DNA from 4 places in the Bacillus sp. SRL543 genome. Region 1 is predicted to be linked to each of the others. Evidence: a T-box and tRNA genes for the amino acid it is inferred to sense, from the RefSeq annotation. Region 1 holds a T-box; the other regions hold tRNA genes.
The links. A T-box is a leader RNA that pairs with one kind of tRNA and senses whether it is charged. The one in region 1 lies ahead of argS (arginine--tRNA ligase), so its partner is inferred to be a tRNA-Arg.
Positions count from the first base shown of each region.

Region 2: it encodes a tRNA-Arg, which carries the amino acid that the T-box ahead of argS (arginine--tRNA ligase) is inferred to sense. The anticodon was not compared.
Region 3: it encodes a tRNA-Arg, which carries the amino acid that the T-box ahead of argS (arginine--tRNA ligase) is inferred to sense. The anticodon was not compared.
Region 4: it encodes a tRNA-Arg, which carries the amino acid that the T-box ahead of argS (arginine--tRNA ligase) is inferred to sense. The anticodon was not compared.

Region 1 is NZ_OZ481794.1:241,649-249,502, forward strand. It holds gene AC4E8B_RS01360 (Dps family protein) at 1-177, opposite strand, end outside; gene AC4E8B_RS01365 (YqaA family protein) at 304-885, opposite strand; gene AC4E8B_RS01370 (permease prefix domain 1-containing protein) at 1,036-1,689, opposite strand; gene AC4E8B_RS01375 (PadR family transcriptional regulator) at 1,686-2,012, opposite strand; gene AC4E8B_RS01380 (sulfite exporter TauE/SafE family protein) at 2,135-2,992, shown strand; gene argS (arginine--tRNA ligase) at 3,036-4,721, opposite strand; T-box leader at 4,779-4,992, opposite strand; gene AC4E8B_RS01390 (FtsW/RodA/SpoVE family cell cycle protein) at 5,047-6,219, opposite strand; gene AC4E8B_RS01395 (hypothetical protein) at 6,335-6,463, shown strand; gene AC4E8B_RS01400 (hypothetical protein) at 6,724-7,500, shown strand.
Region 2 is NZ_OZ481794.1:1,600,762-1,608,615, forward strand. It holds gene AC4E8B_RS08155 (putative bifunctional diguanylate cyclase/phosphodiesterase) at 124-2,148, shown strand; gene AC4E8B_RS08160 (HAD-IA family hydrolase) at 2,145-2,717, shown strand; gene AC4E8B_RS08165 (pyridoxamine 5'-phosphate oxidase family protein) at 2,767-3,189, opposite strand; gene AC4E8B_RS08170 (hypothetical protein) at 3,182-3,442, opposite strand; gene AC4E8B_RS08175 (3-methyladenine DNA glycosylase) at 3,466-3,585, opposite strand; tRNA gene AC4E8B_RS08180 (tRNA-Arg) at 3,775-3,848, opposite strand; gene AC4E8B_RS08185 (spore germination protein) at 3,992-5,338, shown strand; gene AC4E8B_RS08190 (GerAB/ArcD/ProY family transporter) at 5,355-6,455, shown strand; gene AC4E8B_RS08195 (Ger(x)C family spore germination protein) at 6,452-7,534, shown strand; gene AC4E8B_RS08200 (hypothetical protein) at 7,726-7,854, shown strand, end outside.
Region 3 is NZ_OZ481794.1:4,083,501-4,091,354, reverse strand. It holds gene AC4E8B_RS20935 (class I SAM-dependent DNA methyltransferase) at 1-494, shown strand, start outside; gene AC4E8B_RS20930 (restriction endonuclease subunit S) at 491-1,897, shown strand; gene AC4E8B_RS20925 (hypothetical protein) at 2,001-3,068, opposite strand; tRNA gene AC4E8B_RS20920 (tRNA-Arg) at 3,388-3,459, shown strand; gene rpoN (RNA polymerase factor sigma-54) at 3,646-4,977, shown strand; gene AC4E8B_RS20910 (glutaredoxin family protein) at 5,010-5,249, shown strand; gene AC4E8B_RS20905 (sugar-binding transcriptional regulator) at 5,402-6,424, shown strand; gene gap (type I glyceraldehyde-3-phosphate dehydrogenase) at 6,482-7,489, shown strand; gene AC4E8B_RS20895 (phosphoglycerate kinase) at 7,686-7,854, shown strand, end outside.
Region 4 is NZ_OZ481794.1:4,092,655-4,100,508, reverse strand. It holds gene whiA (DNA-binding protein WhiA) at 6-956, shown strand; gene AC4E8B_RS20965 (HPr family phosphocarrier protein) at 987-1,244, shown strand; gene clpP (ATP-dependent Clp endopeptidase proteolytic subunit ClpP) at 1,338-1,943, opposite strand; gene AC4E8B_RS20955 (DUF6241 domain-containing protein) at 2,281-2,787, shown strand; tRNA gene AC4E8B_RS20950 (tRNA-Arg) at 2,885-2,956, shown strand; gene AC4E8B_RS20945 (DUF4062 domain-containing protein) at 3,396-4,553, opposite strand; gene hsdR (type I restriction-modification system endonuclease) at 4,881-7,854, shown strand, end outside.

The sequences.
Region 1 (7,854 bases):
TAATGCCCGTTCCGCAATTGTATCGACATTGGCTGCCGCTTCATTATAAAGCTCTTCAAATTTCTCGTGCAGGGTGAAAAATGCAGGTCCTTTCACAAACCAGTGAAAACGGTGAAGTTTAGTATATAGGACGCTCCAGTTAGCGATCTGTTTATTCAGGCTGTTTATTAAAGTCATAGATAATTCCTCCTCATATTGTCTGTATCTACATTATATCAAATATTAATTTAAAATCAATATTTATTTATAATTATTATAAATAAAAAATTAATATAAAAAAACGGCCGGGATGGCCGTTTTGAATCAGACTGTTTTCTTTTTTTTGCGCATAACCAGATAAATGATATATACGATGACAATCAAGGCTCCGCCTATGAGGGTGACCATACCGAAATTCTCTTCGATAAATGGCCGTGCTTGTGCGCCAAGCACCATAATAAGGGCGGCTTCAAGGAAGAAACGGGCGCCTCTGCCTATGATGGACCAGATGATGAGGGTCCGGAGCTGGACTTTTGTGATGCCGGCAAAAATAGTGAACACTTTATAAGGAATTGGGGTAAAGCCTGCAATCAGGATGGCTACTGGCCCGTATTTATTGAAATAATTTTCTACTTTCTGGATTCTTTCTTCAGAGATGATATACCGCAAAACAGGGCGGCCCAGTTTTTTTCCAATGAACCATCCGAGAATGGCGCCCAGGACGGATGCCACGGTTGTGATGAATGCATACCAGATGACGCGGTCCGGATTGGAAATGCCCATTGGGATTAATAGTACATCCGGAGGGATGGGGAAGAAGGATGAGTCGGCAAAGGACACAAAAAACAATCCAAAAATACCATACTCCATAAGCCATTCTTCAATCGTGTGAATCAGTTCTGACATAACGGATCTCCTTTAGCAGCTTCGTTAAATATCCTCAAGCCCTCTTGTACAGAGCTGAAGGACAGCACACGAGAAGTATATCATTTACTGTCTGCCAAGTCATGCAGGAGTCCGGTAATTACAAGAATTTTCATAAAGACCAAGGGGGCCTTACCGCTGGCCGGCTGATCCGGCGTTTCCTTTACCCGATAAGAATAAAAGGGTATACATCTGTCTTGCAAGAAGATAGATGAATGCCCCGATCAGGATGGCGAACAGGTCGAGCCAAAGCCCATTCTGGTATCTTTCAGGCTGTTTGAACCAGTCAAGCGATGTCAAACCCGAGATAAAAGCAGCCGGGACAAGAATGACCATCCATGGGCTTTGCAGCCATTTCACTTTATAAGCCTGTGACACAGCTTCATACAATATCTCTGCAATCCCTGCAAGGAAGAACACAAGCATATAGGTGGAGAAAAGGTATCCTGGTTCAAGCCCGAACTCATATTGCGGGTTATAATACACCATTGTTTTATATGATATGAGGTGCAGGGCAGCTGTCAGAAAAATCGTGCTGAAGAGGAACCTGAAAATTTTATAAAAAGGAAAAACAGCTTTCTTCAGCTCCGAGCTGATTTGCTTTTCATTCCCAAAGCTTCTGATTGCTTCCCCGGCAGCTTCTTCCTCGGACCAGCCGAAGGCCATCAGCTCTTTTGCATGCTCTTCAAGATGGGAGGTCATTTCAAGCCGCAGCTCTTCCCGCTCAGCATTGTCCATTGGCAGACCATCAACGATATTTTCGATGTACTGATCGATTTTTCTCATGAGTAGCCCTCCGAAAATTTGTGGATTAAGTCGCTGATCTTGTTCCAGTTTTTAAGCTTTTTGCGCAATTCTTTGCGGCCGTCTTCGGTGATGCTGTAATATTTCCGCCTGCTGCCCTCAAGCTCCTGGTGCCAGTAGGAAGTGACAAATCCTTTTGCCTCCAGCCGCTTGAGAGCGGGATACAGAGTTCCCTCATTCATGCTGTATGCTTCATCGCTCTTCTTGCGGATTTCCTTTGTCATTTCATATCCATAGCTGTCTTTTTCGGAAAGAAGGGATAATAGAAGGATATCGATGCTTCCTTTTAAAAGTTCTTTATCCACGAAGGGTACCTCCAGGTTCATTTGTATACATTGTACTTCAATGTACATTGTTATACAAGGTAAAAGGCGAAGGGTAATGAAATCAGTTACAATGGGTATAGAGATAACAAAGGAGTTTTTAGATGGAAATTTTACTTTTTTTATTGCTTGGCGGAGTGATCAGTGTATTGTCCGGCTTCTTTGGAGTAGGAGGAGGATTCATCCTGACGCCTGTACTGTTATTGATCGGGTTTGCCCCCCTGGAGGCAATCGCGACCAGCCTTTTTTTCTCAATCGGCACTTCACTGTCGGGGATCGGCGCCCATTTCCGGCTGAAAAATATCCTATGGAAGGAAGGGGCAATACTTGGGGTGAGCGGCATGCTTGCCACCCAGGCAGCCAAGCCGCTGGTGCTGTTCCTGAGCGATAAAGGCCTGGATGCAACCGTCATACCGGCAAGCTATATTGTATTGCTCTCCTATTTCGCGTTCACCATGTTCCGGCAAGGGAAAAAGACCAATGAACAGTCCCATGAGGGCAGGCCATCCCTGGCTGGAATGCTGCTGATCGGATTTTCAGGCGGTTTTGTCTCTGCCGCTTTAGGAGTGGGGGGAGGCTTCATCATGGTTCCCCTGGCAATTGCCTTTCTTGGCCTCCAGCCGAGAAAGGCAGTGGGGACAAGCCTGTTTGCTGTCCTGCTGATTGTAAGCACAGGATTCCTGTCGTATGCATCTGCTGTGGAGATCAGTTATCTGACAGCCATCCTGCTTGTTGCCGGCGGCCTTGTCGGATCACAGGCAGGAGCATGGCTGACCAATTTTTATAAAAATAAAGACATCAGCCTGCTGCTTTCAGGATTGTATATTGCGACCCTGTTAAGCGTTGTTTTCAAGCTGGTCCATCACAATCTGATCGGAATTGTCCTGCTGAGCTTATTTATTGCTTATTTCTTTTTTCTGTCCCTGTCGAAGATCATCAGGAAGAAGGAAGCGGAGGCATAGAGGCAGGAGGGGAGGGCGCTTTGCCCTCCTCTTTTTGTTAATCCTACATTTTCTTTGGCGCTGTTATCCCAAGCAGCCGCAGCCCTTCTTCAAGGACAAGGGAAGCAGCCCGGATAAGGCTGAGCCTGGTTTCGAGCCCAGGGGTATCGTCCAGTATCCTGATCTGTCCATAATATCTATTGAAGCTCTGCGCTACATTGATGATATATTTAGCAATGACGGAAGGTGAATAGTGTTTATGGGCTTCTTCAATCTTCCGGGGAAAGAGGCTGAGCTGCTTGAGGAGATCCCAACTGTATGGGTCGCTGAGTCCCTGCTCCACCTTGCCTGCTGTCCCGGCCTTTTGGAGGATGGAATGTGCCCTCGCATTTGTGTACTGGACATAAGGGCCGGTTTCACCTTCAAATGTAAGCATTTCTTCCAGAGAAAATTCAATATGGTTGAGGCGGTCATTTTTCAAGTCGTGAAAAAGGACTGCTCCGATGCCGACAGCGGCAGCGGTTTCTTCCTTCTGCTCAAGAGAAGGGTTCTTACGGCAGATATTCTCATAAGCAAGCTCGACCGCTTCCTTCAGGACATCCTCAAGCAGGACGACCCTGCCTTTCCTTGTCGACATTTTCTTGCCGTCCTTCAGATAAAGCCCGAAAGGAATGTGATGCATATCATCTGCCCAATGGAAGCCAAGCTTTTTCAGAACAAGCTTCAGCTGTCTGAAGTGGACGGATTGCTCCTGGCCGACGATATACAGGCTTTCAGAAAAGTGATAGGTTTCTTGCCGGAAGATCGCGGCGGCCAGGTCTCGGGTTGCATACAGGGTCGCTCCATCCGATTTCTTGATCAGGCAGGGAGGGAGGCCATGTTCTTCCAGGGTGACCACTGCCGCTCCCTCGGATTGGGTGAGGAGGTTCCGGGCCTGCAGGAGCTCTACGGCTTTATCCATTTTATCGTTGTAGAAGGCCTCTCCGTTATAGGAATCAAAAGAGATGCCCAACAGCTCATAAATCCGGTTAAATTCTTTCAATGATTCCTCCCTGAACCAGCTCCATAACGCAAAAGCCTCTTCATTACCCTGTTCAAGTTCCCTGAACCAGCGGCGCGCTTCGTCTTCGAGATCAGGATCTTTCTCTGCCTCCTCATGGAAACGGATGTAAAGCTTGAATAGTTCAGCGACCGGCTTTTCTTTTACAATGCCGGGGCTGCCCCATTTTTTATAGGCGGTAATCAGCTTGCCGAATTGAGTTCCCCAATCGCCGAGATGGTTGATCCTGATAACTTCATAACCGCATTTTTCAACTATCAGGCTGATGCTGTTTCCGATGACGGTTGAGCGCAGATGCCCCATCGAAAACGGCTTGGCAATATTGGGGGCTGAGAAGTCAATGGTGATGGTCTTTCCAGAGCCGGCGGTGCTATTGCCGTAAAGGGAGCCGGCGTTAAGTAAAGACTGCAGGATTTCCAGGCCGGCTTTTTCCTTCGAGAAAAAAACATTCAAATACGGGCCGTGGGCTACTGCCCGGTCAATGAGGCTGTACTGAAGTTTTCCGGCGGCTTCAGCAGCTATCACTGCCGGTGCCTGCTTCATTTTTTTGGCAAGGGTGAAGCAGGGAAATGCCAGGTCGCCGTGCGCCGTATTCTTTGGCACTTCAATCAAGCCGGCAAGCTCAGCGGCTGAGAGCCGGTCCTCAAACAGTTCCAAAAGCGCTTCAGTAAAAATGGCTTTCAGTTTGATCATGGATCTTTCTCCTTCCAGTTGTTTTGATTGAACGCAAAAAAGCCCGCCTCTTATAAAAGAGACGAGCCTGTTATACCCGCGGTGCCACTCTGATTGTCCATAGGACCTCTTGAAATGATAACGGGGGACTGCCCCGGCAGGACCTACTTTGATTTTCGGCCCGGCATCTCCGAAGTGCGCTTCATAAAAGGGTCCCTGCAGGCTTTCACCATCCCTGCATCGCTTCAGGGGACGGCCCCTTTACTACTCTCTTCATCCTCGATTGAAATATAGATGAACTTAATATTAAACGATTATATCCCATTTTATATAAATTGCAAGACTATTGTGAATCTGATGAAAACATATAGGTTTTATGATGGAAGCGGATGCTGAAGATCAAACCCATCGCAAACATATTGCCCATCAGCGAGCTTCCGCCATAGCTGATGAATGGAAGCGGAATCCCTGTGATCGGCAGCAGCTGAATGGTCATGCCGATATTCTGGAACACATGGAACGTGATCATACTGATGATCCCTGTACAAATATAAGTATTATAAGGGTCTTTTGTGTCCATGGCCGTCTTGGTCAAATGATAGATTAAGAGGAAGAAAAGGCTGATGACCACGCTTGCCCCAAGGAAGCCATATTCCTCTCCGATGACGCTGAAGATGAAATCGGAATGATTATCGGGAATATTGACCTGCCTGTCGCCGACTCCTTTTCCAGTAATAAGGCCAGATCCAATCGCCTGGAGCGAGCGCAGGAGCTGGAGGCCGGCAGACTGCCCGTAGCTCTCGGGATCGAGCCACGAATAGATCCGGTCAAATTGATAAGGGTCGACCTTCAAATATTTTTCAATGATTTCAGGTGCCCATATCACCAGGTAAAGGACTGCAGCAGCAAAACCAATGCCAGCACTATAGATGGGCAGAAGAATTTTCCATGAAATCCCGGAGACGAAGATGATTCCGAGCATGATGGCAATGATCACGAGGGCGGTCCCAAGATCCTGGACAATGATAAGGCCGAGCGGCAAGGCGGTCACAGCGCCAAGCTTGATCAGAAGGTAAAAGTCGGTCTTCAGTGTTTTCTGCATAAATTTTTCATGATGGGAGGCAATCAGCTTGCTGAGCGCCATGATCAGGAATACTTTAACAAATTCGGATGGCTGGATCGAACCCACGCCGGGGATGACAAACCAGCTTTTTGCTCCTTTAATTACGGGGGCAATGCTGTCAGGGGCGAGGGCAAGCGCCACAAGCAGGAGTATGCCGAAAGCATAGAGGATCCAGGAAAGCTTCCTGAATTGGTCGCTGTCGAAATACATGGTCACACCCACGATAAAAGTGCCGACCCCATACCAGAAAATCTGCATCAGCAGAAAATTTTTATCATATTGCTGCAAGGTTTGTGCACTGTAGATCGCTGTACAGCTGACTATGGCAAATAACAGCAGCAGAAAGCTCAGCGTCCAGTCAAAGCGGTCGGAAGGCTTAAGTGAACGATCCATTGTAAATTACACCCTGTTTCATTTCAGTTTGGCCATTGTTTATATATGCGCCATGCTCCCATACACTCTGCAGGGGGAAGGCAAGTGGATTCTGGCGAAAGTCCGGAATAGCTTTATGTACATTGTCATTAGTATAGACGTTCCTGCCGGTCATATTGTTTCCTTAAAAGGAGAATTTTTCAAGATTGCCGGGAAAAGAGAGTATTCGGTTCTATCTGCTGCTGTTTTATTGGCAAATGAGTGAGTGCCGGTACACTTGCATTGTGCGGTTAACCATAAATTGGAAAGATGCGGCTGATTTATATTTTTATTAAAACTAAGAAATTTTCAATGTTTTTTGCTAAAATAGGGATATTGTATCCGGACGGGCATGGCAGCTGAAGCGTGAGCGAGGCTGTGTATCTTAATAGATCAGAAGATCCTTTAAAACTTCGGCAACTGTTTAGCTCCGCGCTCCATCGGCTCAGAAATCATCTTTTCTTATTTTATTCGGAGGTTCTGCTATTGAAAAAGAATCATAACAGCTCGCGTGATCTCATATATGTCCATTTAAATGAACAGGAAAGATATGTTATGTCTTACGGCATTGAATTTGAGGAGTTTGCCCGGTCGCTGTCAGATGTAATGGCGAATCTCCTGCTTTTGAAGCACAGGTTTGATGATGGTGAATTCAATATGCATACACTTCTGGAGTATGTTCCGTATGAAAAGCTGAATAAGCTGCTTTCTGATGATGTCTACAACTATGGCGACTTCTGCTGGATCGATTTTGAGGAGCTTGAAGGGCTGAACGAGCTTCCTGGCCAGACCATTGCGGAGCTTTTGTATCTGGGCCATCTGAAGGAGCACCTGAAAGCGCCATTCTATAACTATCTTGGCAACCGCTTTGTCTATTTGGCCCATGATGACGGCTGGTATAACAAAACCTATTACCGGGACATGGCTGATTTTTACCGCCTGCTGAGCCAGCTGATCCCTGAAAAGCTGAGCGAAATCAAGCCGGAAAAATCACTCCTCGGCCTGCGGAAGAAAAGCTCCTTCCCGCCGGTGCCGCAAGAGGCTATTTCCTACATGAAGGACATGATGAGGGAAGGTGCAGTCATCTCCATCAAACAGACAGAGCAAAACCGTGCGCGGATCGAGATCCCCATCTGGGTGATCGGCGATTTTGCCAATATGGACGACATGTACGAAGAATACGAAAGCATCGCAAAAGAAAAATGCGAAGCCAAGCTCGTGTTTGATAAAAAAACACGGGAATGGAAGCTGTATGCGAGATGAGGAAAGCCCGGCAGGAATGCCGGGCTTTTTTTATTGGGAAAAGGGGGGGCAGGAGAGTTTGGCCCTCTAGAGGAGTTATTGAAGAACAGAGGGTGTTAGTGGGTGTGACTAGAGCCGTCTGGAAGAGTTTTTGTTGATCAGAGGGTGTTAGTGGGAGCGACTAGAGCCGTCTAGAAGAGATTTTGCTAAACAGAGGGTGTTAGTGGGAGCGACTAGAGCCGTCTAGAAGAGTTTTTGAAGAACAGAGGGTGTTAGTGGGCGTGACTAGAGCCGTCTGGAAGAGTTATTGAAGAACAGAGGGTGTTAGTGGATGTGACTAGAGCCGTCTGGAAGAGTTTTTGAAGAACAGAGGGT
Region 2 (7,854 bases), 1.4 Mb from region 1:
CTTTCATTTGCAGGCTGCCGCATATCCGACTTTGACACTAGAGGGGTGGGATAGTAATATAATCATAAGGATATAGTAATATTTTCCTGATAATAGACTAGACTAGGATAGGTGGACATCATTGTGAACAGCTATATTATTTCTGCAGCAGCTATGGTGCTGCTTGCGTTCATCTTTTTTTCTTCCGTTTTCCTGGGAAGCAGATATATCTATCAAAAACAAAAGTATTCCCAGACACTGCTTCTTCCGATTTCCAGCTCCTTTTATGTGTGGCTGCAGCTGATGACCCTTTTAAGCATTTACGGATTTATTGAACCTGCAGATGCATTTACACTGCAAAGCCTGGCCATTTTTCTGTGCCAGCTCGCTATTTATATGGTTCTTTTTCAATTTGCGGGAGTTAAAGATGACCGGGAAATGTCCCTCAAGAATATGGTGCTGTGTGTATTCTTTGTTGCATTTACAATAGGAATAGATGTGTATTTTGTCAGAAAAATAAATCCTTCGTTAGTTGTCAGCACTGAGCATATTCTCATTGCCAGCTTGTTCTTCATTATTTCATTATTTCTATGCTTCCGGTTCGTCCAGCAGATTTATATTGATAAAGTGTTCAATAAGCAAAAGGTGCCTTTATGGTTTCTTTCCTTTGGAGCGCTTCTGGTAGCTTATACATTTGTGGGGAGCACCATTGAAATCATCAGGAGCTTGAACAGCAGCGGGGGCAACAGCTTATTCTTAACAGAGGTGCTGTCCATTCTGCTGCTTCTCGGTGTGACGACGGTTTACGGGGAAAAGCAGTATAACCGGAAAGAACAGGAATTGGTCGAAAGCAATAAGCACCTCAATCACCTTGCCTATCATGATACATTGACAGGACTCCCGAACAGGAGAAAGGTCATGCAGTCCATTGAGGAGTGGATGGCAGAGGATATCCAGTTTGCTGTTGTTTTTATCGACCTGGATCATTTTAAGCATGTCAATGATCTTCTCGGCCATAATATCGGGGATGAGCTGCTGAAACAGATTGCAGCCAGGCTGAAAGAGAATTCTGCCAGCGGAGACATTGTGGGCAGGCTGGGCGGCGATGAGTTCATCATCTTGAAGCCTGTTAAGGAAAATCTGCAGCTTGACCATTTTTCAACAGAACTGATTGAAAAGGTTGTAAAGCCTGTCCAGATTCTTGAACATGAAATTATTATCACAACGAGCATCGGAATAGCCTTATTCCCGACGCATGGAAAAGATGTTAATGACATTATGAAAAAGGCGGATATAGCTATGTACAACTCCAAGGATAAAGGGAGGAACACATACTTTATCTTCACGCTTGAGCTTGACGAGAGCATCATCCGCAAGATGACGTTGAAGGAAGATTTAAAGCATGCTTTAGTGCGGGATGAACTGGAAGTGCACTTCCAGCCGAAAATCAGAGTATCCGACCAATCAGTGAATGGATATGAAGCGCTTCTGAGATGGAAGCATCCTTCAATCGGCTTTATTCCCCCGGCTGAGTTTATTCCGATAGCCGAGGAATCCGGCTCCATTTCTGAAATCGGAAGCTGGGTGCTGAGGCAGGCGTGCAGAGAAATATCCGCTATTAACGAAAAATATGGCAGGCAATATATCATTTCAGTGAATTTCTCAATCAAGCAGCTTATTCAAAAGGATATTGTGGAAACTGTTTCGGCCATTCTAAATGAAACCGGCCTGGACCCGAAGCTTCTTGAACTGGAAATAACAGAAAGGGTGGCCATGAATGATGCCTATTCTGCGGGAGATGCTTTTATGCAGCTGCTTGACCTGGGCCTGATGCTGAGCGTCGACGATTTTGGCACAGGATATAATTCGCTGAGCAACCTGCAGGAGCTGCAGATCCAGCGCCTTAAAATAGACAAAACCTTTATACAGCAAATGGAAAGTGATGAGCATAACAAAGCCTTGGTAGCTTCCATTGTGTCTATGGGCAAGCATCTTGGCATGCAGATTACTGCAGAGGGAGTTGAAACTCCGGAGCAGCTGTCATTCCTGATGGAAATCGGATGTGATGAGGCGCAGGGATTCTACTTTTCCAGGCCAAAGCCGATCGAGCAGATACTGAATACAATCAATGCCGGCAGCAAAGCAATAGCCGGAAAGGAGCAGGGATGAATATTTTATGGGACTTTGACGGGACACTTTTTGATACATATCCCGCCTATACGCGGATTGTGAAAGACGTGCTGGGGAGAAAGGCAGAACAGGAAGAGATTTTGTCCCAATTAAAGATATCCTTCACCCATGCCTTCAGCTATTATAATCTTAACGAAGTGGAGATTTCTTACATAAGGCAGATGGCAAGAAGTCTGAAGCCGCAAGATTTGCAGCCCTTCCCTGGAGTGAAGGATGTGCTGAAAAGGGCAGGATGCAATGTCATCATGACACATAAAGAAAGGGAGGATGTGCTGGCCATATTGGAGCATCATGATATGTCCTCCTTATTTGCCGATCTGGTTGCCGGTGATGATGGATATCCGAGGAAGCCGCATAAAGCATCTTATGAATATCTGCATGCTATAAACAGCATTGATCTTGCCATCGGGGACAGGGAACTGGATATCCTTCCGGCGAAGGAGCTGGGCATAAAGACTTGCCTTTTCCAGAATAGTACACCTGGAGCGGATTATTATTTGTCACAGTACAAAGATTTTGACACTGTCATCGGATGGGAAGGAATTTAAATAAAACAGAAAGCAGGCAGCGGGGCTGCCTGCTTTCTGTTTCTATAAATTATAATTCAAGGGTTTCAAAAGAGCTGTCTTTGCTGTTCATTACCCTGACATTTGTCGGCTGTATTTCGAGGACGATATAGGCAGGGTCATTCGGTCCGTCGAACCATGGCTTTAAATGGTCATTCCAGACCTTTTCCTTAAGATCTTCAGAAGCGTTTACAGAGGCCCTTCCTTCAATCTCGAGGTAGGCATCTCCCAGCCCTTCGCCATCATAACCGATAAGTATATGCACATTCGGATTTTCTTCAATTTCGTCCGTTTTATCGGTCTCTTTGCTTGTTGCAGTATAAAGCTTCAGCTCATCGTTGAAAAATGTCATATAGCGTGTATGGGGCTTATTGCTTTTTACTGTGGCAAGTGTTCCTATTTTGTTATCTTCCAATATTTTGAGCACTTTTTCTTTCACATCATTATTAGTCATAAGAATCCCCTCCTATTTTATCTTTATCAATCGTTTCGAAGTCTGCATTATACTTTTCTTCACTGGAGGAATTATCTTTCGTGTTCCTCCCCATTTTCTCCTCGCGCTGCTCCTGCTTCAAATCTTCAAGAGGAATGGTATCGACATTCTGCTCTTCCTTGAATTTATCGTAGATGCTTTCTTTGTCGGTTTTAAATTGTTCAGGGTTGTCCATGTCCTGCTGTTCGTATTTACCGTCTTTTTCGCGTTCCATGCGAAATCACCTCTTATACGAGATTATTTTCTGTTCTTTTCTGTTTTGGAGCCTTCTCTTTGCGGTTCAATATCTTTGTTGTGTTCTTTCTTCTTTTCCTGTTCAATGGAGTCATTGTCCTGGTGTTTATTTGTTTCAGCCATGAATATAACCTCCTTGATGATTGTGTAATAGTACATTACCCTTTTTCAGAAGTGAAAAACTTGGAGGAGAATTTCAATGTGCAGCTGTCGGGAGGGAGGGGTGCAAATCATCAGGACGTACAGGCTGATTTTCTTTCCAGTGACAATAAAAAAATGCCCGCTGCATATGCAGCGGGCATTTTCAATATACGTCCCAGAAGAGATTCGAACTCCCGACCTACAGTTTAGGAAACTGTTGCTCTATCCTGCTGAGCTACTGGGACAACGTTATTTATTATATATCCTTTTTCTCTGTTGGTCAATAATGATCGAAAAAAAAATCCTGTTTTTTTCGGGAAATGATTTTGCATGAAATTTCCTTACAGTGGGACAATAGTGGATATTTCTTAAGTAAGTTGGTGAAGAGATGTTCAAGGGCGGCAATAAGAGGGAAGAGCTTATCCGGTATTTAAAGGAAAAGGCGGGACATGCATCAGATGCTGCCGTTCAGGAGCTAAAAGGAACGGATGTTTCTGTCTATCTATTTTATATAAAAAGTATATGCGATACCGACAAAATCCAGCAGCAGCTGGTAGAGCCCTTTTTCAAGCTGCAGGATGAATCAGGATTCAAAAAATATATCTGTTCCCTGTCCGGAGTCAGCGAGCTCCGGGACAGAGGGCAGGCGCTGAAGGATCTGATGAGAGGTTCAGCGATCCTATTGTTCAGGGATACGTATTATGTTGTACAGGTCAGGAAATACATAAGCCAGGGAGTCAAGGATGCAACGGTCGAAACGACGATCCAGGGGCCGCAGACTGCCTTAAGCGAGGATTTAGGGACAAACTTGAATATCATCCGCCACCGCTATCATAAAACAAGTCTCACGGTGGAAGAAAATGAAATCGGCTCTGTTTCCGGGCTGGGCCTTCTGCTCCTCTATGACAAGGAGAAGATTGAGGAAGATACCCTTAAAGGGATAAAAGAGAAAATAGAAATCATCAAAGCTTCGCAGAAAATTGTCCAGTCAGCCGGGGAAATCCATAGAATGCTGACGCCGCACAAGAAAACGCTGTTCCCTGTATTTATGATCACCGAAAGAACAGATCGCATTGCCCTTAATCTGGCACAGGGAAAAATGGTCATCCTTATTGAAGGTTCACCTTTCGGCCTGATACTGCCGGCTGTTTTCTTTGATTTTATGAGCTCCATGGAAGATCTGTATCAGCCTTATTGGGTTTCGAGATTTCTAATCACCCTGCGGTATTTGGGCCTGTTTATCAGTCTGCTGCTGCCAGGCCTGTATGTAGCCATTACTTCCTATAATCCTGAAGTTTTCCAGGTCCAGCTCGCACTCGGCATTGCGGGGAGCAGATCATCAGTCCCGTATCCATCTTATCTGGAGGTGCTGTTCATGCTGATTATGATGGAGCTTTTGACAGAGGCATCCATCAGGCTCCCTAAATCGATTGGATCGACAGCGACAACGGTTGGAGGGCTGATTTTGGGGCAGGCTGCAACAGAGGCAGGGCTGGTGTCAAACATCATGATCATTATCGTCTCTGCTGTTGCCATTTCCAATTTTGTAATTCCGATCAATGAAATGAGTTTCTCGATGAGGGTAATGAAATATGTCATCCTCCTTCTGGCGGCTTTGACCGGCATGATTGGCCTGGTTATCGGCCTGATGGGCCTGCTACTCTTCCTTGTCCGATTGGACAGCTTCGGAAAGCCGTACCTGAAAATGTTTTTTGGTGAAGGCAGTAAACAGTAGAAGCAAGGAGGTCCGAATGACTAGCCGTTATTTTTATTATTTGATTTTGCTGAATATGCTGGCCAATATCATTGTGTTTGTGCCTAAGATGCTGATTGACGAGCGTTCAGGCGGCGCCGTGATGTCAATGGCGGTTGCTTTGCCTCTTGGAGTAATCGGAACCTATTTTTTCTCTAGGGCGATGAGCAGCTTTGAAGGAAGAAGCCTGCCGCAGATTTTGAAGAATTCTTTTGTTCCGGGATGGGCCGGGAAGCTGCTTATTCTTTACTTGGCGGGCTTATGGCTGACATCAGGCCTTATCACTCTTTATGCCTTTACAGATATAACAGAAAGATTCATCAATCCGGACATGGAGAAATGGCAGATAGCACTTTTCTTTCTGCTATTTGTTATATGGGCGGCTTCTTCAAAGCCCGAAAAGGTGCTTTACCTCCTTGAAATCATCCTCATCCTGAACGGGCCGCTTGCGGTTCTGCTTCTTGTTAAGATTTATCTCAGCGGATCGCTGAGCTGGTTCGACATTAAAGAGGCAGCCACCCATCTGTGGCATATGCCTACCTGGAAGTCGGTATCTGCTGCAACATATGTCTTTTCCGGATACGCAAATTTAGTCATTTTCAATGTAGTGCTGAAGGGGAAGGCTAAGCCCCGCTTTTTTTTGCTGGTCCTCCCGGCGGGAGCAGCGGTGCTGGCAACAACGTATTTCGTTCCGATCGGCACCTTTGGCTTTGAAGGGGTGGGGGATCTGGCATATCCCTGGCTGTCGAGTGCAGATGCAGTCAGAATGGAACTGGCCTTTATTGAACGGGCCTTCTATATTTTTATCCTAATCTATATAGGTATTTCTCTGATGAATGTTGTCGTCCACTGGCATGTAGCGCAGGCACTGATCAAAAGTGCGGTTCAGCTTCCTATGAAAAAGAAGAAGTCGAAAACCGGGGCACTTTTAAAAAACAGCCCGCTGCTCCTATTTGCGGTGATATATTTTTTTGGAGAGTTTATTGTTAATGAAGAGATTATGTCTGTCTTTACGGTTTGGTGGATGAATATCCGCATGCCAAGCGAATACATTGTGATTGTTCTGTTATTATTGCTTTCCTGGAGGAAGAACAAATGAAGAAAGAGCTGATGGCTGTTTTCGTTCTTGTAATGTTTTTGGGAGGCTGCGGATTCAAGGATATCGACAACCGGTTTTTTGTTGTGACAATGGGGATCGACCGGTCCGAGGAAGGCGGTGATTTGATCAAGGTTTCCTTAAAGCTTGCCATACCTACCGCAGACACCAGGTCGGATGACAGCCGTTTTGTTGTTGTCACAGAAACCTCGGAAACCCTTTCAGAAGCAATCAGAATCATTAAATCTAGGGTGGATAAGGAGCTTGATTTTGGGCACCTGAAAGTCATCCTGCTGGGAGACCAATTGACGGATGCAAGCATCAAACGTGAAATGGACTGGTTTTACAGAAGAAGGGATATCCAGAAAATTGCCTGGATGGCGATCGGCAAGCCTACTGCTGAAGAGGTGATGAAAGTAAAACCTCCTTCTGAGAGGCTGGCATCCAATACACTTTTTCTTTCTTTTGACCTTCAGGGGTCTGAGTCGCCTTATACGATTTCCAAATATTTATTCCAATTTTACAGAGAAAGCAAGAGCAAAGGGATCAATCCGGTGCTGCCGGTTGTCAAGGTGAAGAATGGCCTTCTTGAAATCAACCAGGCCGATATTTTCATGAACCATAAACGCGCCATGCGGCTTTCGAAAAATGAGACAAAGACCTTTAATGCCCTTAAGCACGAATTTGAAAAACAGCAGATCACAGTTAAAGAACAAGGCAAATTCTTCGTTGTTTCCATTGATAACTATAAATCTGATATCAAGATTATTGAAGAAAGCAAAGGTGCTGCTGTAGAAGTTGGCATTTCTGTCCAGGGTACAATAGAAGAATCAAGAAGCGATCTATCGGAAAAAGAGCTTGAGCTTTATAACAAGCTTCTTGAGAAGGAGATAGAAAGGATTGTGAAAGACCTGCTGAAAAAATTCCAGGAAAATTCACTGGATCCCATGGGGTTTGGACTGGCTTACAGGGCCAGCCATTTTAACCATGATGAGTGGGAGAAATGGAATGAAATCTATCCGGAAATCAACATCCATGTAAAAGCAGAGTCAAAGATCATGGGGACGGGAATCATTGAGTAATATGGCAGGCAAGCCGTTCTGTAAAGGGACAAAGGAAATGTTCTTATATAAAGAATTGGTAAATTTTATAAGCAGGCGATAAGTTACGGTTAAGAGAAGTTAAGATCCCCAAAATTCTATTTTTATTTTTAAAAAATTTTGTAAGATAAGGCTGTAACCGGTTCATGATAATAAAAGAGGAGGAATAATAAGTGAAAAAATGGTTATTGATGCTTTTTGCAGCTCTATCTTTATCAATGGCAGTTACTGGATGCAGCGGTACGGAAGATGAGGATACGGATACTGGCACAGATACAGAGCAGAATGAAGATGCCGGAACA
Region 3 (7,854 bases), 1.1 Mb from region 1:
TTGGTTCGCAAATACGTCGTGATTTGATGAATAAATGTAATCTGCATACTATATTACGCTTACCGATTGGGATTTTCTACGCTCAAGGTGTTAAGACAAACGTATTGTTCTTTACAAGAGGAACAACTGACCAAGATAATACGAAGAATGTATGGGTATATGACCTTCGCACAAATATGACTTCATTTGGAAAACGTAATCAGTTAACAATGGCTCATTTTGAAAACTTCATGAAAGCATATGTGGCAGAAGATCGTTTTAAAGTAGAAGATGAGCGTTGGAATGTGTTTTCACGCAAAGAAATTGCGAAGAAGGAAGACAGTTTAGATATTGGATTGATTGATGACGAGTCATTATCATTATATGAAAATTTACCAGACCCGATTGAAACAGCAGAAGAAGCAATAAAAAAATTACAACAAGCCATGGGTTTATTAACTGAAGTTGTTGAAGAATTAAGAACAGTTGAAGAGGATGAGGTGGTCATAAGGTGAGTAAGAAACAAAGGACCATCGAGGAATTAATAGAAGATGCAGTATTATCAAAAGAAGGAAATCAGTTTGAAGTTCCTAATAATTGGGTGGTAGCGAAGACAAATACTGTTGTAGATGTAAGAGATGGGACGCATAATACTCCTGTATATCAAGACGAAGGTATTCCATTAATTACATCAAAAAACTTAAAAAGTGGGAAACTTGACTTCACAACAGCTAAGTTTATAAGTGAAGAAGCACATCTTGAAATATCAAAACGGTCAAATGTTGAAGTAAATGATATATTATTTGCAATGATTGGAACAATTGGTAATCCAGTTTTAATTGAAAAGACTTCTCATGAATTTAGTATTAAGAATGTAGCATTGTTCAAACCAAATATTCAGAGCCTAGATAGTAAGTATTTCTACTACTTTTTACAATCACCAACATATATGAATTATTTGAAAAAAAATGAGAAGGGGAGTACACAAAAATTCGTTCCTTTAAATGTATTAAGGAATGCCCCTCTTTACATTCCCCCTCTAAACGAACAAAAACGGATTGCTAAGAAAGTGGAGCGGCTTTTAAGTAAAATTGAAGAAGCAAGGCAGTTGATTGAAGAAGCGAAGAAAACATTTGAACTTCGTCGAGCAGCTATTTTGGATAAGGCGTTTCGTGGGGAATTAACTAAGAAATGGAGAAAAGCAAATCATAAGGAATTATCAGTTACTGAAGTGGTTCAAACAGACAAAACGTTAATTGATCTACCCTTTAACTGGGAATGGGTTGAGCTGAATACAGTATGCGAAAAAATTACGGATGGTACACATCATAGCCCAAAATCCTATCCGTCTGGGGATTATATGTATATAACAGCCAAGAATATCAAAAAACAAGGTATTCTGTTAGATAATGTTACTTATATATCAAAAGAAGTTCATCAAGAAATATACAGTCGCTGTGATGTAAAGAAAGGTGATGTACTTTACATTAAAGATGGGGCTACTACAGGAATAGCAACGATTAATAATCTGTCTGAGGAGTTTTCGCTCCTATCTTCTGTTGCATTATTAAGACCTAAGAAAGATATTCTGTTATCGAAATATTTAATGTTCTGTCTTAATTCCCCAACTATGAAGAGTAGCATGTTAGGGATGATGTCTGGGAATGCAATTACCCGTTTAACTTTAAAAAAAATTAAACAAGGTATAATCCCATTACCTCCATTTGAAGAACAGAAAAAGATTGTATCTATTTTAGAAAAAGTGACTGCAATTGATGAACAATTAGACCATTTTAGTAGTGTTGAAGATAATATTATGAATTTAACGCAGTCTATTCTCTCTAAAGCATTTAGAGGTGAACTTGGAACAAATGACCCGAGTGACGAAAATGCAATTGAATTACTAAAAAAGGTATGACAAGAACATGTAAGATAATTAAAAAATGACATCCAGTTAGTGAATGTCTTTTGCAACGAAAAAATAGGACGGTAGATTTCTCTTCCGTCCCTCATTTTGTTATTTATTCATATTTTAATAGTTCATCAAGGATGTGGTACTTTAATTGAGTTTGTACTGATTCAGGGTTTAAGTACTTTGCCATGTCGTTAAAGACTCCGTCAATGTCTGCTAGATTAGCATCAGTATAAATTAGTACAAAAATACCGTACTTCTTAAAATAGTCCTTATGCTTCTCCATTTCTCTTTCAAAGTTCTGTTGTGCTTCAGCATTGATTTCTTTTTGTAATTTCCCCTTTGTGCCTTTCAAGTAACCGTGTGTTGACCAAGGTGATAATTCAAACCCATATTTATTCAAGGTCTTTGGATCAATAACCGTGAAATCCAGACGATATTTGTGTTTATCCGCAATCCCGTCATACCTAAATTCTGGTATTAGCAAAGGAACGTTCTCTGGGTTTTCAGAATTTCTAACTAAATCACAATACCTTGCAGCAATTCCCAATTCATACTCCGAACCCGAAGCTCGGACCATTGTATTCTTAAAGAAAGATAGATATTGTTCAATATCGTGGAATTCGATTTTTTCCTCTACAAAAGGAATAACAAGACCCGTTTCTAATATATGTCCAATAGTCCAGTAATTCTTCTTGAAATGTCTTATTTCACTTTGGTCATTTTCCCAATTTCCATTCCTAAATCGTGGAGTAACCAATAGTCCATAGGAAGCATTTTTTTGACCTATCCACATTGTTGCTTCTTCTATTCTTGGACGCTTCTTAGAGAGAGCAGTATAATTCCTCAAATAAGTTCTCTCTAAGAACGTAAATGTATATTCACGCACTATTTTGTGTTTTTGTATTAATAGAAGTAAGTCGTAAACTTTACTCCCCTGTTTTTTGTCACCTATAAAGTCTAGGGTTCTGATTAATCCTTCCATCCATAAAGCAACGAAATGGTCTGGGTCTGAGATTACTTCATTATTTATATCCATGAACTCAGCATGTTTCCCACCAATTTTTGCATTTAGTTGGAGTTGATTAAATCCTGTGACTTCCAATACCTCAGGTAACATTTGCTTTAACTTTTTGGTTCTCACAGTTAATTCTTTACTGATAGCGGTATAAGCCATTTGCAACCCACCCTGTAATCATCTATTTAAATAATAGATGAAACATTTAATGTTTTCAACGAATTCTGATATCTAACAGTGAACAATTTTAATCATGGTGTGTAATATAATTTAGATAACACCTCCTTTTACTAGAAAAAACAGTAGAACTTACTATTGGATAAGTATCTTACCATAGTTCTTTTAACTCAAAAGTGAAATTGTTTGCATGGAGGAGTTTGATTCAGTATCATTATTTATAGGGATAACACGCAATGAAAAACACTCAAACAAACCTAAACCATTGATATAACTACTTCTAAGGGACTTTTTAGCGGATTGTGGTGCAACGGATAGCACGTAAGATTCCGGTTCTTGAGATGTGGGTTCGATTCCTGCCGAGGGCGTACCAAAAGCCTCCTGCCTTTTATAGGGCCGGAGGCTTTTTTCGTTTGAAAGATGCTATACAGCTTCGCGGGATGAACATCATGGAAGCACCTGCCATAGGCCGGAATGCGAAAAGCTTCTGCTTTCTTTATATATATTCCCATTCAACATTCTCCTCCCATCATGTAAAATAGAAGAAGGGGGAATGGCAATGAACATGAATGCAGGTTTATTTCAGCAGCAGTCGCTTAAATTGGCGATGACACAGGAGTTGTCCCAGGCGATTGCGCTCCTTCAATATTCTGCGCTTGAGCTTACGGCTTTTTTGGAGAGCAAGGCGCTGGAGAATCCCCTTATGCAGGTAGAGACAGAAACGGTAAGGGCGATGGATCCGCGCCGCGACAGAGTAAGAGGCACGTACAGCAAGCTGAAAAAGGATGACAGATCCTGGATTGAGCAGATCAGGGCAAAAGACAATCTCCTTGAGGATTATTTGATTTCACAGCTTGAAATAAAATATATATCACCTCTGATGGACAAGATCATCAGAAGGATTATTGCCAGTATAGATGAAAACGGTTACTTTCGTGAAAGTATTGCAGATATTGCGGATGAGCTTAGAGTCAGTGAGGAAGAAGCTGCAGAAGCGCTTGCGGAGATTCAGCTTTTGGAGCCGGCTGGCATTGGGGCGCGGACACTTCAGGAATGCCTTTTGCTTCAGGTGCAGCGGCTTTTGCGGCCGGATGATTTGGCTGAAGTGATGATTGAAGAGCATTTTGAATGGTTTGCCGATAAAAAGTGGAAGCAGCTCGCCTCACTCCTTGGTGTGGAGCTGAAGGATATCCAGCGCGTCTCTGATTTAGTCAGATCGCTCAATCCGAGGCCTGCTGCGGCTTTTTCAAAAGAAAGCGCCGGTTATATTGTCCCTGACGTGGCTGTCAGCTGGGACGGCAGCTCTTTCCTGATCACCGTCCAGGATGAGCAGCTCCCGAAGGTCAGCTTTAACAGCCAGTATTATGAAAACTTTAGGAACAGCGGCGATAAAGAGGTCAGGAAATACCTCCAGGACCGTTCGCAGGATTATAATTGGATCGTCCGCAGTTTGGAACAAAGGAAAGAAACGATCAAAAGAGTTACAATGAAGCTGGTAGAAAAGCAGCAGGGTTTTTTCATTGAAGGGCCTTCCAAGCTGAAGCCAATGACAATGAAAGAAATCGCGGATGAGCTGGAGATCCATGAATCGACTGTAAGCCGGACGGTCCGTGAAAAATATATTCAGACAGCTTATGGCACATATGAGCTGAAGACCTTTTTTACAAGCACGGTGAAAACAACCGGGACCGACGGTGCATCTTCAGCAGGTGTGAAGCAGAAGATATCTGCTATGGTGGAAGCTGAAAATAAGCTGAAGCCTCTTTCTGACTCAGAGATTATGAGCATCCTGGAGAAGGAGGATGCTATCGTCATTTCAAGGCGGACGGTCGCCAAATACAGAGACCAGCTGGGTATACCATCGTCAGCGAAACGCAAAAGATATGAATGAAGAAAGAAGGAACTGCAGTGAAAGCTCGGCATATGCGATTATATACAAGAGAAGGCTGCCATTTGTGCGATAATGCAAAGGAATTAATCCTGAATCTCCAGGCAGAGCATGATTTTGAACTAGAGGAAGTAGATATCAGCTCCAGCGATGATCTGACAGAACGGTATGGGCTGATGATTCCGGTTGTGGAACTGGACGGGGAAGAGGTCCAGTTTGGGCAGATTGATCAAATAACGCTGTATGAAGCGCTTACAGTAAAAAACGAAGCTTAATCAGTTGAATTTGCAAATCACTCCTGCTAAAATGAAATTGTAACAGGGGTGATTTTTTTTGGTTCAAGCGGGACATAATATGTCTATGCGGGACAGAAATTGACCACGTTAGAGCATTCCTATGTGGAATACTTCTAAAAAAGGGGCATGCGATGGACTCATTGATCGATGTACAAAAAAGATTATTGCCTGATTTACTTACTGTTATGCAAAAACGCTACCAAATTCTTCAGTACATAGGTTTTATGCAGCCGGTGGGCCGAAGAAGTCTGGCAGTGAGCCTTGGATCGACGGAAAGAGTGCTTAGAAGCGAGGTTGATTTCCTAAAGAATCAAAATCTTATCTCTGTAGCAAGTTCAGGTATGAATCTGACAGCCGAAGGCAAGGATTTACTGGAAAGACTTGAAAGCATAATGAGAGACATAACGGGTATAGACATACTGGAAGCAAGGCTGAAAGAAATGCTTGGCGTCCGGCAGGTGATTGTGGTTGCCGGCAGCAGTGATGAATCACCATGGGTGAAAAGCGAGCTTGGCAGGGCCTGCGCGGCCAGTATGAAACAGCGGCTGAAGGGCAAGAATACGGTTGCTGTAACGGGCGGATCGACCATGGCATCCGTGGCGGAGATGCTGACGCCCAATCTTTTTGACGACGAATTGCTGTTCGTCCCTGCACGGGGCGGCATCGGCGAAGAGGTCAAAAACCAGGCGAATACAATCTGCGCCATGATGGCGGAGCACACAGCTTCCCGCCATAAATTCCTTCACGTACCGGATCAGGTAAGCAAGACGATGTACGAGACAATCATGAAGGAACCCGTTATTAATGAAGTATTGAATCTGATACAATCCGCTGGAATGGTTTTACATGGAATTGGAGACGCTATAACAATGGCGGAGCGCCGTAAAACGACACCGGAGGACTTATTGAAGATTCAGGAGCGTAAAGCAGTAGGCGAAGCATTCGGCTATTATTTCAATGAAGCGGGCGAAGTGGTCCACAAAGTGCAGACCATAGGGCTGCAGCTCAAGGATCTTGCCCATATCGAGCATGTCATTGCAGTTGCCGGAGGTTCTTCGAAGGCAAAGGCCATCAGGGCCTATATGAAGCAGGCGCCGTCCTCAACGATCCTGATCACAGACGAAGGCGCAGCAAAACAGTTGTTAAAAGGGTAATCCCCTTTAATATAAAACTAACAAATATCCCCACTATTCAAAGGAGGAAATATTAACATGGCAGTTAAAGTTGGTATTAATGGATTTGGAAGAATCGGGCGCAACGTATTCCGCGCAGCACTTAAGAACTCAGAAGTAGAAGTGGTAGCGGTAAACGACCTTACGGATGCAAATATGCTTGCACACCTTTTAAAATATGATACAGTTCACGGCACACTTAACGAAGAAGTTTCTGTAGACGGAGATTTCCTGGTTGTAGGCGGCCAAAGAGTGAAGGTTCTTGCAGAGCGCGATCCTGCCCAGCTTGGATGGGGCGACCTTGGCGTTGAAGTAGTAGTAGAATCTACTGGACGCTTCACAAAGCGCGACGATGCAGCTAAACACTTAGAAGCAGGCGCGAAGAAAGTTATCATCTCAGCTCCGGCTTCTGACGAAGATATCACAATTGTTATGGGTGTTAACCATGACAAATACGATGCAGGCAGCCACCACGTGATTTCAAATGCATCTTGTACAACAAACTGCTTAGCGCCATTTGCTAAAGTATTGAACGACCAGTTCGGAATCAAGCGCGGTATGATGACTACTGTTCACTCATACACAAATGATCAGCAGATCCTTGACCTTCCGCACAAAGACTACCGTCGTGCGCGTGCAGCTGCAGAAAACATCATCCCAACTACAACTGGTGCTGCAAAAGCAGTTTCCCTTGTATTGCCTGAACTGAAAGGCAAGCTGAACGGCGGAGCTATGCGTGTTCCAACTCCAAACGTTTCACTGGTTGACCTTGTTGCTGAGCTTGACAAAGACGTTACAGCTGAAGAAATCAACGCAGCTTTCAAAGCAGCTTCAGAAGGCGACCTTAAAGGAATCCTTGCTTACAGCGAAGAGCCGCTTGTATCAAGCGACTACAACGGAAGCCCGGCTTCTTCTACTATTGATGCATTGTCAACAATGGTTATGGAAGGCAGCATGGTAAAAGTAATCTCTTGGTATGACAACGAGTCCGGCTACTCTAACCGCGTTGTAGACCTTGTAGACTACATTGCAAAGCAAGGCCTTTAATAGGCAGGATTAAATCAATAAAAATGCTATTGTTTTGCTCCCGGATTAACTCCGGTAACCGAAGCTTTCCTCTAAAACCCTGTTTTATTGGATAAAAAAATAGCGAACATCTATAATGATGGGGAAAAGGGGAGCGGGAAACAATTCCCTCTCCCTTTTCTTTTGAACACTATCATAATCTGGGAGGTCCTTTGCCGTGAACAAAAAAAGCGTAAAAGACATTGATTTAAAAGGTAAACGCGTTTTTTGCCGTGTGGACTTTAACGTGCCGATGAAAGACGGCTCCATTACGGACGAAACCCGCATCAAAGCAGCTCTTCCTACCATTCAGTACCTGACTGAACAGGGAGCTAAAGTCATTCTGG
Region 4 (7,854 bases), 1.1 Mb from region 1:
AAGGTATGTCTTTCGCTTCGGAAACGAAAAAGGAATTAACCAACCTTGAAGTTAAAGACTGCTGCGGAAAAGCTGAATTATCAGCGCTAATTCGGATGAACGGGTCACTCTCTTTTTCCAGCCGGAAATTAATTGTGGATATCCAGACAGAGAATGCCGCGATAGCGAGAAGGATTTATACACTGACGAAAAAGAATTACACCGTTCAAGTAGAGCTGCTTGTACGAAAGAAGATGCGCCTGAAAAAGAACAATGTTTATATTGTAAGGCTGGCGCAGCAGGCGCAGGAAATACTCGCCGACCTGAAGATCCTTAAAGCGGGATTTGATTTTACACATGATATTTCTGAGGAGCTTGTGAAGAAAAAATGCTGCAAGCGCTCCTATCTGCGCGGCGCCTTCCTTGCCGGCGGATCGGTGAACAACCCTGAAACATCTTCTTATCACTTGGAAATTTTTTCACTATACAAAGAGCATAATGATTCTTTGTGTGAATTGATGAATATATTTGGCTTGAACAGCAAGACGCTTGAAAGAAAGAAAGGCTTTATCACGTATTTGAAGGAAGCGGAAAAGATCACCGAATTCCTGAACATCATCGGTGCCCACGGAGCGCTGATGCGCTTTGAGGATATCCGGATTGTCAGGGATATGAGGAACTCGGTGAACAGGCTTGTAAACTGCGAGACCGCCAATCTTAATAAAACAATCGGGGCGGCCCTCAGGCAGGTTGAGAATATCCGTTATATCAAGGAAACTGTCGGGCTTGATATACTCCCGGAAAAGCTCAGGGAAATAGCAGAGCTCCGGGTGGCCTATCAGGATGTGACCCTGAAAGAGCTTGGGGAAATGGTTTCAGGCAGCCATATCAGCAAATCAGGCATTAATCACCGCCTAAGAAAAATAGATGAAATAGCAGAAAAACTGCGTTTAGGCGAATCTATAAAAGGCAATTAGAAATAAGATAATATGGGAGGTTAGAGAGAAATGGTTGAAAAACAAGTGGAAGTAAAGCTGCGGACCGGCCTGCAGGCCCGTCCTGCCGCCCTGTTTGTTCAGGAGGCAAACCGATTTTCCTCAGATATCTTTTTGGAGAAAGACGGAAAGAAGGTCAATGCAAAAAGCATCATGGGCCTTATGAGCCTGGCAGTCAGCTCAGGCTCAGTTGTAAACCTGGTGGCTGATGGAAGTGATGAAGAGGAAGCACTCGATGAGCTTTCGAAATATATCCAGCAGGAAAGCTGAAAAATCTGAAAAGCACCCTTGGCATTTATGCCGGGCGCTTTTTCTTTTTGCAGCAAAAAAAGAGAGCTGATCCTGTCAGCTCTCTTTACTCTTTTACTTGTCTTTCTTTTCTTCCAGGACATTGCGGGTGATGATCTGGTCGATCAGCCCGTATTCCAATGCTCTCTCAGCTGTCATGAAATTATCGCGGTCAGTATCTTTTGCGATCACTTCAAGCGGCTGGCCTGTACGTTCTGAAAGGATCTGGTTCAGCTTTTCGCGAAGGAAAAGAATGCGCTTTGCGGCAATTTCAATTTCCGTTGCCTGGCCCTGCGCTCCGCCCAGCGGCTGATGGATCATGACTTCACTGTTTGGAAGGGTATAACGCTTGCCTTTCTCGCCTGCTGCCAAAAGGAATGCACCCATGGAAGCGGCCATCCCGATGCAGACTGTGGAAACCTTCGGACGGATGTACTGCATCGTATCATATATCGCCATACCGGCAGTGATGCTGCCGCCAGGGCTGTTGATGTACAAAGTGATATCCTTTTCAGGGTTCTCTGCTTCCAGGAATAGCAGCTGCGCTACAATGGAGTTAGACACATTATCATCGATCGCACTTCCAAGCATGATGATGCGGTCTTTCAGAAGGCGTGAATAAATATCATATGCGCGCTCGCCCCTGTTTGTCTGTTCAATAACTGTAGGGATTAAATTCATTTGTCAGTTCCTCCTTCAAGATAAAGATCCAACATACAACGGATTAAAGCATGTTCTTCCATAAGAAGAAATATTTTGGGTTCTGTATGTAATCATTATGATACACTCATGGTCAATAAAGGTCAAACAAATCGCTTATGGAAATCCAATATATGCTGCAATCATTTTATTCTCTCTTTTGCAGGATATACCTGCTTAATGCCGTATAATAATTGCATTGATAAAAATTTCCTTATCCATAACCATCATACCCACCTCTTCTTTTTTTAAACAAACACGATGTAAATCGGAGCAGTGGTATGGACATGTAAATCAGATGATTTTGGAGGCTGCCGTTTTGTCAAAAAAGAAACAATCATTTTTTCACAACAAGCTGCGCCTGGCTGGGCTGGGCCTGATCATCCTGGCGCTTGCAGGGTTTGCTGCCTATAATTATGCCTCATCCGGAAAAGGAGAGCGTGCTGCAGAAGAAAGGACTGCTGATTCCAAAGGGGAAAAGGATTTGAAAAAGCTCTTTCCCGACAATATGGAAGAAACAGCTGTCCAGCAGGCCATCCATGATATGAGCCATCAAAAAGTAAAGGCCGAAAGCAAATGGGGTGCCCTGCAGATCACTCCTGACAGGATCAGCAGGCTGATGAATGTGGTCGAAGCCAATGAAATGAACTACCAGCATTCAGATTTATATCTGGATATCCTTGAAAGATGGAGTAAAGGCGACTTTTCGTCTGCAGCCAGGGACCATAACAGCATCTGGAAGCTTCAGGGCGGGACTGTCGGAGAAGCCAAAGGGCTCCTGAGCGAGGAAGAGGAACAAAAGTATATTGAGAAAAAGTTCAAATAAAAAATGGCTGCCTCAAGTCAATTGATCTTTTAGCATTGACAATAAGCTGCCGGTTTTAGTATTATATACTAGTGTCTTATAAAAGACATTAGATATTGCCCTCGTGGTGCAACGGATAGCACGTAAGATTCCGGTTCTTGAGATGTGGGTTCGATTCCTGCCGAGGGCGTACCAATATATCAATGAGTTCCTATGTTTGTATGAGTTTTATACGAGCATAGGAACTTTTTTTGTTTGAGTGCTTTTCATTCGTGTATACCACGCAATGACTAAAAAGATAACGCCTTTTTATTATTATTTCTCCTATATTAAAGAATGCGATACTTTTGTTTAATGAAATATTTGTAAAAATAGTCAGTCAGATATATACTTGGGATCCATTTATGAAACTTTTTAGAGGGGATATGTGAGATAGTAGCAATTAAAGGATCTTACACCTTCATTATTGTTGAGAATCCAAATTCTTTTGGAGATGATTTTTGTAATATTACTTTTGGACAAAAAAAAATATCAAAGCCTATATCACTTTGATACTTTTATATCCATAAGGTCCTGTTTTTTTGACAAATTGGGAATTAGAGGATTAGGCAGCAGTTAAAATTATACTTTTACGATACAGGTTCACCATCTTTGCGAATTACTTCATCAATTATTAGTTGTTTATCATCGAATTGTTTACTATCCTCTGAGTGTTTTTCTTCATATGGTTTTTCAATATATCTGATAAACCTAAATGATGATATTGGATCATCTAAAATTGCGTTTACAATTGCTTGTTTAGAATCGATATTTAAGTGACTCAATTCTTCCCATTGCCTTGAAAAATCATTAACTACCCTTAACGGTATTCTAACTTCAAAGAATGTATCATCCTTTAAAATTACATGTGTAAAACGATCGTTGTTATCAACAATTTCCTTAACGTTAACAGCATTTAATAAGTCACTCCAAGAAATATTTTTGATTAATAAATCATGTCTTCTCATGGTGATTTGATAAAGAAAGTCAATCATACGTCTGTATTTAATTGCACCTTTTGCAGTTTCTTTTAAGTCTGAACTTGAAATAGAGGTCATAATAGCAGTTTTAATATCAGCGATTTGATTTGCTAAATAATCCATTCTTTTTTCATCTAATTGTTTGTTTCTTTGTTCTGCTAACAATCTCTGAAAAAGTCCTGACCACTGTTTTCTTAAATATGATTCTATATCTTCCATTCTTGAAAAAGGTGTAATACTATTGTTTTCATTTCTTAGTCTTAGGAAGTTAATAAACTCAAAGATATAATTTGCGGTGTCAGGCTTATCTATTGAAGGGAAGATTATAGAGTTTATTATCCCCTTATCTTTATTTTTTTCGTAAACTAAGTGATCATGATTTACACTACTATCAATAAACGTAAAGATGGGAATTTCATTTTCAATTGCTTTTAAGACTTCTAATTGAGTAATAGACATACTTTCCTTTTCTTCAAAAACTGCTTGTCCACTACTTAACTCCTTCAATATATCAAAGTTAAGTTCTTCAAATGCTTTTGGTATGGCTTTTCCTCCAAAACGTGAACCTATAATTAAAATTAACATATCACAGTTCTCAACTTCTTTTAAACAACTGGTATGAGTATGGGAGCGTGGATCATAAAGTATATCTGCGTAATCACTCATAACAGGTTCATAACCGAAGTTAGAAACGAATCCTCTTAACTGGGATCTAACTACATTTAAATCATAACAAGTTGATGAAATAAATATTTTAGGATTTGCCATGTTTATCCCTCCATTAAATGATAGGAATAATTATACAACTAATTTTCTAAAAACAGGAGAGTTGAAAAGGAAAAAATGCCATTATATGTTGCTTTTCATTTTTAAATGAAGAGTTTAGTACGATTGGCGACACTATTCTCCTTAAGATATTATCTCACTATAAAATTCAATTTTAACTAATCTATTTAACTTAATGAAATATCGATTTTTATTAACACAAATATAAAAAGTAAAGGACATAACTAGCTACTAACTACGTTATACACTAACTTTTGTAAGTATATAGTATAATGGACACATACAATTATTAGGAAAATGGTGATAACAGTGAATAGCAACTTTTCATTTTACCAAGGGAAATGGGATGTACTTGCTAATTTGGGTGAGACAGCTGAGAGAAATGTATATCATGATCCCCATACAACAGTAATGAAACTGCGATTGTTCGCTGAAACATTGACTAAGTTTATTCTTGCTGCTGAAAATATTAAAGAAGCATATGGTACAACACAAGTAGATCGCATTAACACTTTGAGACGGGAAAGGTTACTTGAGCCTGAAATAATTGATATATTAGAAGCTCTGCGTCGCAAAGGGAATGTAGCGATGCATGAAGCGGATTATGGAAAAGTAGAGGAAGCAAAGGCTTTGTTGCAATTAACGTTCCGCTTGTCTATTTGGTTCATGGAGGTATATGGTGATTGGGACTTTCAAGCATCAGAGTATATAGAACCTCTAGAACAAACAGAACAGAGTACAGAAACACTTCAGAAAGAATATGCGGAGAAAGTCAAAAGGCTTGAAGAAGAATTAGAAGCGATTCGTCAACAGGCGCAAGTGGAACAAGAAGAGGTAAAAATCGAGCGTAAAAAGATTTCCAAAAACTTTATGCGTCGACAGCAATTAACTGAAGCTGAAACACGTACGATTATTGATGGAAAACTACGTGCTGTTGGGTGGGAAGTAGACACAACTGCACTGAATCACCAAAAGAATGGAACGCTGCCAGAGAAAAATCGAAACATGGCAATTGCTGAATGGAAGGTGGATGGCGGCAGGGTTGACTATGCGTTATTTATTGGCTTAAAGCTTGTTGGCTTTATTGAAGCTAAGGCAAAAAAGAAAACGATCCCTGGTGCATTAGAAAGCCAAACCAAAGTGTATGCAAAAAATGTGGTACAAGTCGAAGATGAAGTCATCACACCTACAACTGGTGATTATAAAGTGCCGTTTTTATACGCAACGAATGGTCGACCATACTTGAGGCAACTTCAAGAAGAGTCAGGCATCTGGTTTTGGGATTCACGTAAACCGTTGGAGCATGCTCGCCCACTAGAGGGATGGCACTCACCTGAGGACTTGCAGCTTCTTCTTAGTCAAGATGATAAGGATGCAAATAAACGATTAGAAGAAGAGGATATTACGAAGTTTGGCTTGCGACATTACCAGCAGAGTGCTGTACTCACAGCTGAAGAGGGATTAAAAGAAGGGCAACGAAGAATGCTCATTGCGATGGCAACGGGAACTGGGAAAACTCGTACAGCTATCGCTCTAATGTATCGCTTAATTAAGTCCAAAAAATGTCGCCGGATTCTTTTCCTTGTAGACCGTAATTCATTGGGGAAACAGACAGAGGACGCACTTAAGGATACAAAAATTGAAGGGTACTCATTTGCTGATATATACGATGTAAAGTCTTTAGAAGACATGTCTCCAGAAATTGAAACAAAGGTGCAAATTGCAACAGTACAGGGACTGGTTCGGAGACTTTTCTATAGCGATAACGAAAAGCTTCCAAGTGTAGGCCAATATGATTTTATTATTGTAGATGAAGCACATCGTGGTTATACAAGTGATAGAGAAATGTCAGAAGAAGAATTAGAATTCCGTGATCAAAATGATTATATCAGTCAATATCGACGTGTAATTGATTATTTTGATGCGGCAAGTTTAGGACTTACTGCAACACCTGCTCTTCATACAACAGAGATTTTCGGTATGCCTATTTTTAAGTATTCTTATAGTGAAGCGGTTCTGGATGGCTACTTAGTTGACCATGAACCACCATATCTGTTTAAGACGGAACTTTCACAAGTCGGCATTACTCTTGAAAAAGACGAAGAAGTTGAAGTGTATGATGTGGATAAAGGCGAGATTCAACTAGAAAAAATGGAAGATACCGTTCATTTCGAGGTTGAGCAGTTTAATAAACGAGTGATTACTGAACCTTTTAATCGAGCAGTTCTAAACAAATTGGTCGAATACATTGACCCGACAGGAAAAGAGAAAACCCTTATCTTTGCAGCTACTGATCAACATGCGGATTTGGTTGTTCGGTTACTAAAGGAAGCCTTTAAAGAGCGTGGCGATGAAATTGAAGATGATGCCATTATGAAAATTACTGGCTATATCTATAAGCCATTAGATGCCATTAAAAGGTTTAAGAACGAGCGGCTGCCAAATGTCGTTGTAACGGTTGATTTACTTACCACAGGCATTGACGTTCCACCAATAACAAATATAGTATTCTTACGGCGTATACAGTCTCGTATTCTTTATGATCAAATGCTTGGACGTGCAACCCGTCTTTGTCCCGACATAGGAAAAACACACTTTAACATTTACGATGCAGTGGGCATCTACGATAAATTGCAAAGCTATACAGAAATGAAACCTGTTGTAAAGAAACAAAATTACAGTATCGGTGAACTATATGAATCACTTGCCAATGCTGCCACAGAAGATGAAGCTTCGTTTTATCGTGACCAATTGGCAGCGAAAATTCAGCGTCGCAAGCAAAGGTTAAATGAAGAAGGAAAACAAAAGTTTGAAGAACTGTCGAATGGAAAAAATGTGGATGAGTGGGCGAAAGAAATTCAGTCGTATACGCCACAACAAGCAAAACAGCACAACATGTTATTTGAATATATGGAAGCCTATCGGGTAAAAGGCGAGAAACGATATATCTCCAACAAAAAGGATGAAGTAACAGATGTGGTTAGGGGATACGGTGAAGGAAACAAGCGACCTGAAGATTATCTAGAAGGTTTCGTTCGTTTTATCCAAGAAAATATTAATGATATTCCCGCTCTACATCTTATTTGCACACGACCGAAAGATTTAACAAGGCAGGATTTACGAGAACTTATTACCATTCTAGAAACAAAAGGTTTTAAGCAATCTCATTTACAAACAGCTTGGAAACAGACAAAAAATGAAGACATTGCAGCAGATATTATTAGCTTTATTCGTCAAGCTGCATTAGGTGAAGCACTAGTTGCCCATGAAGCACGTATTAAAC